Regions from separate parts of the Neorhizobium sp. 05N33 genome, predicted to be linked through region 2. Evidence: predicted binding sites of a transcription regulator. Region 2 holds the regulator's gene; the other holds the start of a gene.
The links. Region 2 encodes LexA, which represses DNA repair genes until DNA is damaged. Its sites were predicted from a motif close to TGTTCNNNNTGTGTTCNG; they were not measured.
Positions count from the first base shown of each region.

Region 1 (5,490 bases), on a different contig from region 2:
CGCCAGCGTAACCAGACCTTCTTCTCGGCGCTTCAGGTGGAGCGCAACGTCATGTTCATGATCCTGACCCTGATCGTGCTGGTGGCGGCGCTCAACATCATCTCCGGCCTGATCATGCTGGTGAAGGACAAGGGCAGCGATATCGCCATCCTGCGCACCATGGGCGCGGGTGCGGGGGCGATCATGCGCATCTTCTTCATGACCGGGGCGGCGATCGGCATCGTCGGAACGTTCGCCGGCGTCCTGCTGGGCGTGGTCGTCTGTCTCAACGTCGAATCGATCCGCCAGTTCTTCTCCTGGGTCTCGGGCACCATCCTCTTCGATCCGCAACTCTATTTCCTCAGCCAGCTGCCGGCGGAGATGAGCTTTGGCGAGACCTTCTCGGTGGTCATGATGGCGCTCGTCCTTTCCTTCATCGCCACCATCCTTCCGGCCTGGCGAGCCTCCCGGCTCGATCCTGTCCAGGCCCTCCGATACGAATAGGACCCACATCCTTCATGGCACCCAAAACCGTCTTGCAGCTCTCGGGCGTCGAACGTCACTATGGCCAGGGCGAGACCACGCTTTCGATCCTGAAGGGGGCTGATTTCGACCTGAAGACCGGCGAGATCGTCGCGCTGGTCGCCCCGTCTGGCACCGGCAAGTCGACGCTTCTGCATCTCGCCGGCCTGCTCGAACATCCCGACGCCGGCGAGGTGTTTCTCGGCGGACATGCCTGCAACGGACTTCCCGATGCGGAGCGCACTGCGATGCGCCGCAACCAGATCGGTTTCGTCTACCAGTTCCACCATCTCCTGCCGGAGTTTTCCGCGGTTGAGAACATCATGATGCCGCAGCTGATCGCCGGCCTTTCCAAGGCCGAGGCGAAGGAGCGGGCAAGCCAGCTTCTGGACTATATGCGTATCGGCCACCGCGCCGAGCACCGCCCCTCCGAACTGTCCGGCGGCGAGCAGCAGCGCGTGGCGATCGCCCGTGCCGTCGCCAACGCCCCGCGCGTGCTCCTCGCCGACGAACCGACCGGCAATCTCGACCCGAAGACCGCATCCTATGTCTTCGACGCGCTGGAGGCGCTGGTGCGCCAGTCGGGCCTCGCGGCCCTGATCGCCACCCACAACCACGACCTCGCCAGCCGCATGGACCGTCGCGTGACGATCGAGGGCGGCAAAGTCGTCGAGATGTGAAGAGGCGGACATCCGTGCGTCTGGATCCTTGGGGCAAGCCCAAGGATGACGGAGAGGGCGGCGGATGAGGGAGGATAGGCGCCTGTCATCCAAGGTCGCCACCCTCGGCATCCAAGGTCGTCATCCTCGGGCTGACCCGAGGATCCACCCTTTGAACGCCAACCCATCCGGGCATATTCGCACCTCCCAGCCAACCCTATCAAGCACTTAACCTCCCTCTCATCCCCGCCCTTCCGGCCCGCGCCTACAATCCCCCCGTTCCGTCGCGGATACACCGGCAGGCGTGCCGGCGAGGCGGGACCGGCGCGGACGTCAAGGGCAAGACGCAAAACCTTGGCGTTCGGGTCCGCGGAAAATGGTCTCCCTCCGGCGACGCGGGACGGATGAGAAGCTGTCGGACCGACTTCTCGTTTCGTTTTCCGTCATGGTGCGCCGGGCGTGCCTGTGAGGCACACAGGGTGATGGGGCCGCGCCGCGCGGCGTCCGAGGGTTTTTCAAAAACCCGGATTGCGCGGCGCAGGTGGAAGACGATGCCGGGCGGCGGTCATGGCCTGCGGCATCCTGGTCTGCGAGCGTGCATGACGCCCTCTCCGGAGGGGCGCGCAACCGTTCCCACAACCCCCGTCATCGCAGAGGGACCGAAGTCGCGGATAATAACCGCCGAACGGGGCGCTGAGAGGTGTCACTTATTACTTATCTTACGAGGCAGCTTTCAGCGCCCCGTCCGAAATGCTCATGCCCGGATGGTCATCCAGTCCGGACGTATCCGCATGCGCCGATCCCGCCGATCCTAACCGTTAACGCCTTGTTTACCAGGCGAGGGAGGATATCGCGATATGTTTGTTTCCGGTATGTTCTTTTATTGACTCTCAAACAAAATGAGAACAAAATAAAAACATAAGAGAACACGGGAGACGACGATGACTGACCTGCTTCGTGACATTGCCGCATTCGCTTCCATCGCCACCTTCGTGGCAAGCCTCTCGATGATCATGATGGCGATGTGATCCGAGCTGCAGCCGGTCCCTCTGCCGAAAGGCGTTGAGGAGGGAAATCCGAACTGGACTCTCAAAGCCCTGCGCCAGACAATAGCCTGATTCATGAGATTGTTCCCGCTTCATCAAACGGGTAAGGCGCAGATATATGGCAGACAATGTGGACGTAAAATCGGGATCGGCAGAGCTGGGGGCCAGTCCTCAATTCGTTCACCTGCGCGTCCATTCCGCCTACTCGCTTCTTGAAGGCGCTTTACCGCTCAAGAAGATCCTCTCGAAGGCGATCGCGGACAATCAGCCTGCGATCGCGATCACCGACACCAACAATCTTTTCGTCGCGCTGGAATTCGCCCAGAAGGCGATCGGCGACGGTCTGCAGCCGATCATCGGCTGCCAGCTGTCGATCGATATGGAAGACCAGTCGGACGAGCGGCGCAACAGCCACCAGCAGCTCGCCAAGCTGCCGGCGATCGTCGTGCTGGCGGCCAATGCCGTCGGTTACGAACGGCTTGTGGACCTGATCAGCCGCGCCTATCTCGGCGACGAGGGGCATCAGTCCATCCATATCAGCCGCTCCTGGCTGGAGGACGGCGGCACCGAAGGCCTGATCGCGCTGACCGGGGCAGGAAGCGGTCCGGTCGACGTGGCTCTGAAGGAAGGCAATGCTACGCTTGCCGAAGCGAGGTTGCTGAAGCTCAAGGAGATCTTCGGCGATCGGCTCTATGTCGAACTGCAGCGCCACGGCGCCTACGATCGGCGCCACGAGCACAAGATCGTCACGCTCGCCTACGACCACGACCTGCCGTTGGTGGCGACCAACGAGGCCTTCTTTCCTACCAAGGCCGATTACGATGCCCATGACGCGCTGATGGCGGTCGCCCACAACGCGATCGTCTCGGACGATACGCGATTCCGCCTGACGCCGGACCATTATCTGAAGAGCCGTGCGGAGATGGCAAAGCTGTTTGCCGACCTGCCGGAGGCGCTTGAAAACACCGTCGAGATCGCCCGGCGCTGCTCTTTCGTCCTGAAAACCCGCAATCCGATCCTGCCGCGCTTCACCGGCGCCACCGACGATCCGGCGGAAGCCGAGCGCGCCGAGGCGGAGGAGCTGCGCCGCCAGTCCGTCGAAGGTCTCGAAGAGCGCATCGCGACGCTCGGCATGACCCGCGGTTATACCGAACAGGAGTATCGGGACCGGCTGGATTTCGAGCTCAGCGTCATCGAGAAGATGAAGTTCCCGGGCTACTTCCTGATCGTTGCCGACTTCATCAAATGGGCGAAGCAGCAGGGCATCCCGGTCGGTCCGGGCCGTGGTTCGGGTGCGGGCTCGCTGGTCGCCTATGCGCTCACCATTACCGACGTCGATCCGCTGCGTTTCTCGCTTCTGTTCGAGCGCTTCCTCAATCCCGACCGCGTCTCGATGCCGGACTTCGACATCGACTTCTGCCAGGATCGCCGCGAAGAGGTGATCCGCTACGTGCAGCAGAAATACGGCCGCGAGCAGGTGGCGCAGATCATCACCTTCGGTTCGCTGCAGGCGCGCGCCGCGCTTCGCGACGTCGGCCGCGTGCTCGAAATGCCCTATGGCCAGGTCGACAAGATCTGCAAGCTGGTGCCGAACAACCCGGCCAACCCGACGCCCCTGTCGAAGGCGATCGAGGAGGACCCGAAATTCCAGGAGGAGGCCGACAAGGAGCCGGTCGTCGCCCGCCTTCTCGATATCGCCCAGAAGATCGAAGGCCTCTACCGCCACGCCTCGACCCACGCCGCCGGCATCGTCATCGGCGACCGTCCGCTGTCGAAGCTGGTGCCGATGTATCGCGACCCGCGCTCGGACATGCCGGTCACCCAGTTCAACATGAAATGGGTGGAGCAGGCGGGCCTCGTGAAGTTCGACTTCCTCGGCCTGAAGACACTGACCGTGCTGAAGACCGCCGTCGATTTCTGCCGCAAGCGCGGCATCGAGATCGATCTCGCCAAGATCCCGCTCGACGACACCAAGACCTACGAGATGCTCTCGCGCGGCGAGACGGTCGGCGTGTTCCAGGTGGAAAGTGCCGGCATGCGCAAGGCGCTGATCGGCATGCGGCCGGACTGTATCGAGGACATTATCGCGCTCGTGGCGCTTTATCGTCCGGGCCCGATGGAGAACATTCCGACCTACAACGCCCGCAAGCACGGTGAGGAGGAGATCGAGTCGATCCATCCGATGATCGACCATCTCCTGAAAGAGACGCAAGGGGTCATCGTCTACCAGGAGCAGGTGATGCAGATCGCTCAGGTACTCTCGGGCTATTCGCTCGGCGAGGCCGACCTGCTGCGCCGCGCCATGGGCAAGAAGATCAAGGCGGAGATGGACCAGCAGAGCGAACGCTTTGTCGACGGCGCCATCAAGAACGGCGTCTCCAAGCCGCAGGCCAACAACATCTTCGAACTGCTGGCAAAGTTCGCCAACTACGGCTTCAACAAGTCACACGCCGCGGCCTACGCGATCGTTTCCTACCAGACCGCCTTCATGAAGGCCCATTATCCGGTCGAATTCCTCGCCGCCTCGATGACCTACGATATGTCGAACAGCGAGAAGCTGAACGATTTCAGGCAGGATGCCGGCCGCCTCGGGATCGCGGTCATTCCGCCGTCGGTGCAGACCTCGTTCCGGCATTTCGAGACCGGCGACAACAGGATCTATTACGCGCTGGCCGCCATCAAGGGCGTCGGTGAGTCGGCGGTCGACCACATCACCGAAGTGCGCGGCGATGTGCCGTTTGCCAGCATCGAGGACTTCTGCCTGCGGATCGATCCGAAACAGGTCAACCGCCGCGTCATGGAAAGCCTGATCTCGGCGGGCGCCTTCGACTGTTTCGGCCGCGACCGTGCGGAACTGATCGGTGGCCTCGACCGCATCATCGGTTATGCCCAGCGCGCGCAAGGGGAGAAGGTCAGCGGCCAGCACGACATGTTCGGCTCGTCCTCCGCCTCCGGGCCGGAAACGCTGATTTTTCCCTCGTTCACGCCGTGGATGCCGTCGGAAAAGCTGATGCGCGAATACCAGGTGCTTGGCTTCTATCTCTCGGCCCATCCGCTCGATGCCTATGCCAACGTGCTTGCCAAGATGCGCGTCCAGAATTTCGCGGACTTTTCCGCCGCCGTGAAACAGGGCGCCACCGCCGGCCGGCTGGCCGGTACGGTCACCAGCAAGCAGGAGCGCAAGACCCGTACCGGCAACAAGATGGGCATCGTCACCTTCTCGGATGCGACCGGCCAGTTCGAGGCGGTGCTGTTTTCGGAAGGGCTGGCGCAATACCGCGACC
Region 1 is NZ_JBFTNK010000007.1:190,349-195,838, forward strand. Features, by position in the region: gene AC1DLT_RS19395 (lipoprotein-releasing ABC transporter permease subunit) at 1-483, shown strand, start outside; gene AC1DLT_RS19400 (ABC transporter ATP-binding protein) at 498-1,181, shown strand; gene dnaE (DNA polymerase III subunit alpha) at 2,325-5,490, shown strand, end outside.
Region 1: a site for LexA is predicted at 2,062-2,079, ahead of dnaE (DNA polymerase III subunit alpha). Genes of this name have one in related genera too.

Region 2 (5,490 bases):
AGCGTCCACCAGTTTAGCTATATGATCCTAAAGCTGATGCCAAGCTGTCGTGACGGCATTTTGTGCAGCGCGAAAAATTATTGAGCAACAGCTTTTGCTTGGATGTCCAACTTCCTGTTGCATGCCCTTTCGGTGGCTCGGAATTCCCGATATTTAACCGCCAGTTGACGACCGAAGAAGAAACGCGCAGGTTGTATTGCCGCATGTCTGGCGGTGGGGCGGACAGAGCGTTTCATGCCGGAGGAAAATGCATTTCCGACGCATGCCAAGGCAGGGAAACTGATATCCCGGCCGCCGGACCCCCGCATAAACACAAGCGCTCCCGACTCGGGCAAGCTCCGAAATCTGGCCGAGCTTTTCCCCGCGATCGAGCGCCGCCCGCCGGTCCATACGCTGGACGGGGGCTTTCGCCGCTCCGCGAGCCGGCGCCTCGATCGGTTGCTACGCAGTTTCCCGATCATGCTGGAAGAGGAGACGGTCTATGGCCATGGCTTCCTTTTCCTGCCGGTCGTCGTCGGGGCAGGGGCCGTCTGCTGGTTCGCACTGCCCTATAACCCTGCGTTCTGGCCGTTTTTCCTCGTTTTTTGCGTATGTACGATCTTCGTCATCGTCTCGCGCCACCGCTCCGGCACGATCCATCTCTTGCCGCTCGGTGTCGCGCTCTTTCTGGGCGGCATGATGCTGGCACAGTTCGAGACGTGGCGGCGGTCCACCGTCGTTCTCGATACGCCGGTGACAACCGAGCTTGCCGGCGTGGTCGAGCGCAGGGAGATCGATGCCCAGGGCCGTTGGCGTTATGTCGTCCTTATCGACCGGACATCCAATCCGGAAGTCAGGCGCCCGCCGGAGCGTGTATCGCTGCTTGCAAGGTCTCGACATGAGCCCGCCCAGATCGGCGAGACGATCAGCGGCCGCGCGCGCCTTTCACCACCCTCCGGACCTGCACTGCCTGGCCTCAACGACTTTGCCTTCTCCTCCTATTTCGACGGCATCGGCGCGGTCGGATTTTTTTATGGAGCGCCGAAAAAACAGGCTGCCGGTCCGTCGACCCGGAGCTGGATTGCCGACATCGAAAGCCGGCTTTTCGATCTCCGCAGCGCAATCGCCACCCGTATCCGCGAGACCGTGCCGGGAGATTCCGGCGCCTTTGCTGCGGCAATCGTGACGGACGAACGCCGGGCGATCTCCAAGGGAACGACCGAAGCTTTACGGCTTTCGGGATTAGCCCATATCGTCGCCATTTCCGGACTGAACATGGCGCTCGCCGCCGGTATCTTCTTCGTCGGCGTGCGGACCGTGCTCGCGGTCTTTATGGGCTTCGGCCACGCCTATCCGGTGAAGAAGATCGCCGCACTCGGCGCTCTGATAATGGTCACCGCCTATTACCTGATCTCCGGTTTCGGCGTTTCGGCCGAGCGGGCCTACATCATGATGGCAATCATGCTGGTTGCCGTCCTCTTCGACCGACCGTCGATCAGCCTGCACAATGTGGCGCTGTCCGCGCTCGTCATCATCGCCATGTCGCCCTCGGAAATGCTCGGGCCGAGCTTCCAGATGTCGTTTGCCGCCACCGCCGCCCTGGTCGCCGGTTATGCGCTCTGGAAACAGAGGGCCGAAGGCCGCGATCCTCAGCCTCTGCCGTTCCGTCACCGCATGGTGATGCCTATCCTGGCATCGTGGAACTTCGCAGCCGGCGTCTTCGTCACCTCGCTGATCGGCGGCGTTTCGACCGCGATGTTTTCGGTCGAGCATTTTCATCGCATCGCCACCTATGGCCTCGCCGCAAACCTCGCAGCCATGCCGATCATCTCCTTCGTGGTGATGCCGGCCGGTCTGGTCGGCATGCTACTGATGCCCTTCGGCCTTGATGCTCCCTTCATGAAGCTCATGGGCCTTGGCCTGGAAGCGGTGATCGCTATTGCCGGGCACGTGGCTGCCTGGGGTGGCGATGTCGGGATAGGCCGCCAGCATCCATGGTTCCTGACGGTCTCAACGGCAGGCTTCCTGCTGCTGACCCTGCTCAGGACGAAGCTAAGGCTGATCGGTCCGCCGCTGATGGTGACCGCTCTGCTGCTTTCCTGGCATGAGCGATCGACGCCTCTGGCGGATATATTGGTCTCGGAAGACGGGACAATGGTGGCGCTCGTAAACGGGGAACAGGTTTCCACCAACCGCGCCCGCCCGCCTGATTTCATCTACGACCAGTGGAAGAGGGCGCTTCTGCTCGGCGACCCGACCAAACCGGACATGTCGCCGGCCAGGGACAAGCCGCCCGACCGCAAACCAGCAGGCGCAAAAAACGATAAGCGCCGCGAGTTGACCTCGGCGGAACTCGAAACAGTGAGGTTGCGAATAAGCCAGGTGACTTCCGACCGCTTCACCTGCGAGCCTAAGGCCTGGTGCGCCGCAAGCACGGGCAATGCCATCATCGTGGCCGTAGAAGACGGCCGTTACGCCGGCGCTGCCTGCGACGCCGCCGATCTTGTCATCGCCCCGCGGGCACGCTTCGACCGATGCCGGTCCGGCGGACTGATGATCAATGGCACGACGCTCAGAAAGACCGGCGCGCTGGAGATTTCGCTGAACGACACGGGCGACATGCGACGCTGGCAGGTCCGTGCCGCAATGGCGGCCGAGGACCGGCCCTGGACTAGGCACCGCCACTACGATTGGCGAAGCCAGAGTTTCGACAACGCGTTGCCGGAACCGCTCCGGCAGCTGATCAGTGATAACGGCGGATGAGGCCGACGAGCTTGCCCTGGATCTTCACCCGGTCAGGCCCGAAAATGCGGGTCTCGTAGGCGGGGTTGGCGGCTTCGAGCGCGATCGAGGCGCCGCGGCGGCGAAAACGCTTCAGCGTCGCTTCCTCATCGTCCACCAGCGCCACGATGATGTCGCCGGGATTGGCCGTCGTGCCGTTGCGAATGATCACGGTGTCGCCATCGAGAATGCCTGCCTCGATCATCGAATCGCCCTTGACCTCCAGCGCGTAATGCTCGCCGGAGCCGAGCATCTCGGCCGGCACGGAGATGTCGTGCGTGTTGTTCTGGATCGCCGAGATCGGCACGCCGGCGGCGATGCGGCCCATGACGGGAACGGTCGTGGCGTTCGACGAGCCATCGTTGGCCGCGAGTTTCTGAGGTGCTGCGGCCGGCTGCGGTTTGCCGAGGCTGCCCTCGATGACGCTGGGCGAAAAACCGCGCCGCGGCTGAATGCTCGGCGAATAGGCTTCCGGGAGCTTGATGACTTCCAGCGCGCGGGCCCGGTTCGGCAGGCGGCGGATGAAGCCGCGCTCCTCGAGCGCCGTGATCAGACGATGGATTCCGGACTTGGACGCAAGGTCGAGCGCGTCCTTCATTTCGTCGAATGACGGCGGGATACCGGATTCCTTCATGCGTTCGTGAATGAACAGAAGCAATTCCTGTTGTTTGCGCGTGAGCATCTTTTGGCACCCTCAGAGTCGGAAACAAATCCAGAACGGACACTATATGTTCCATATGTGTTCCGCAAGTCCCTAAATTTCTGTGAAGTATGATGATTTTTTCTTCATAGATGCGTGCCAGATATCTGGTGTCACACCACTTGCGCGGCGCCAGCCCGCTGCCAAAGTAGCTTTGCGATTCCAATTCAGGGGGCCCTCGCGTGAACGCAAGACCGATCGATCATCTCGTGCTGCCGGTGGCGGGACTTACCGCTGCGCGTTCCCGGCTCACGGAGCTCGGTTTTACAGTTGCGCCGGATGCTTTTCATCCTTTCGGCACCGCCAATGCTTGCGTGTTCTTCTCGGATGGGACCTACCTGGAGCCGCTGGCTCTTGCCAACCGACGCCATGCGGGTGTTGCGGCAAAGCGCGGCAACGTTTTCACGGCTCGCGATCTCGCCTTCCGCAAGACGTCCAACCGGCAGGGCTTTTCCGCTCTCGTTGTCGCGACCCGCGATGCGATGGCCGATCATGCGCGTTTCAAGATGCGCGGCGTTTCGGCAGGCGACGTGCTCGAATTTTCCCGCGGCATGATCCTGGCCGACGGTTCCGAGACGCAGGCGAGCTTCCGGCTGGCATTCGCCGGCGATGACCGCGCGCCCGAGTTCTTCCTGTTTTCCTGCCAGCGCATCAACCCGCTGCCTGCCGACCGCGAGCTGGAGCGGCATGCCAATACCGTCACCGGCCTGAGCGAAATCATCCTGTCGGCCCCGACACCTGCCGATTTCGCTCCGCTGGTCGAACAGGTGCTGCTGACCAAGGCCGCGCCGGAGGCTGCACCGCTCCAGCTTGCCGCGGCCAATGCCCGCATCCGGATCCTGCAGGATCGGGAGCTCGAGGCGGAATTTGCGGTTCAGCCGACCCCGGGCGCCGAAGGACTGCGCGGCCGGGCGGTCATCTTCAAAACCGCCGATCTTGCCGTGACAGAGATCACCCTTGCTGCTAATGACGTCGCATTCGTCCGCCGGGAGGGCCGCGTTCTCGTCTCGGCGGCGCCCGGCCAGGGTGTTTTGTTCGGCTTCGAGGAATAGATCATGGAAGTTACCGCAAACTCCAGCGTCTCCGTCGGCGAAGGAGGCGGCAAGGTGGTTTTCGCGCAGAACGCAAAACTGTCGCTGATCGCCGGTCCCTGCCAGATGGAAAGCCGCGACCACGCCTTCATGATGGCAGGCGCGTTGAAGGAACTCTGCAGCAAGCTCGGCATCGGCCTCGTCTACAAGTCCTCCTACGACAAGGCCAACCGCACGTCGATTTCAGGCAAGCGCGGCCTCGGGCTCGAAACCGCCATGGAAATCTTTGCCGACCTCAAGAAAGAGTTCGGCTTCCCGGTTCTGACCGACATTCACACGGAAGAGCAGTGCGCCGTCGTGGCCGAGACGGTCGACATCCTGCAGATCCCGGCCTTCCTCTGCCGCCAGACCGACCTGCTTATTGCGGCGGCCAGGACCGGCCGCGTCATCAACGTCAAGAAGGGCCAGTTCCTGGCGCCTTGGGACATGAAGAACGTGCTTGCGAAGTTCACCCAGAGCGGCAATCCGAATGTGCTGCTTTGCGAGCGCGGCGCGTCCTTCGGCTATAATACGCTGGTCTCCGATATGCGCTCGCTGCCGATCATGGCGTCAATGGGCGCGCCGGTGATTTTTGATGCGACGCATTCGGTGCAGCAGCCGGGCGGGCAGGGCGCTTCGACCGGCGGCGACCGCACCATGGTGCCGGTGCTGGCGCGCGCAGCCGTGGCTGTCGGTGTCGCCGGCGTCTTCGTGGAAACCCATCAGGACCCCGACAATGCTCCCTCGGACGGCCCGAACATGGTGCATCTGAAGGACATGCCGCGGCTGCTCGAAAAGCTGCTTGCCCTCGACGCCGTCGCCAAGGCGGCGTGAGCGCGCCCACAAAAAGCACGCAAACTGCTTCGATTGTAATTTTCGTGTCATTGATTATGAGACATTTTCAGTGACCTCGTGACGTCAAGTTCAAACCCAGGGAGAGACCCTTGACCGCCATCACCG
Region 2 is NZ_JBFTNK010000016.1:34,059-39,548, reverse strand. Features, by position in the region: gene AC1DLT_RS26475 (ComEC/Rec2 family competence protein) at 235-2,742, shown strand; gene lexA (transcriptional repressor LexA) at 2,723-3,442, opposite strand; gene AC1DLT_RS26465 (VOC family protein) at 3,643-4,512, shown strand; gene kdsA (3-deoxy-8-phosphooctulonate synthase) at 4,516-5,364, shown strand; gene eno (phosphopyruvate hydratase) at 5,475-5,490, shown strand, end outside.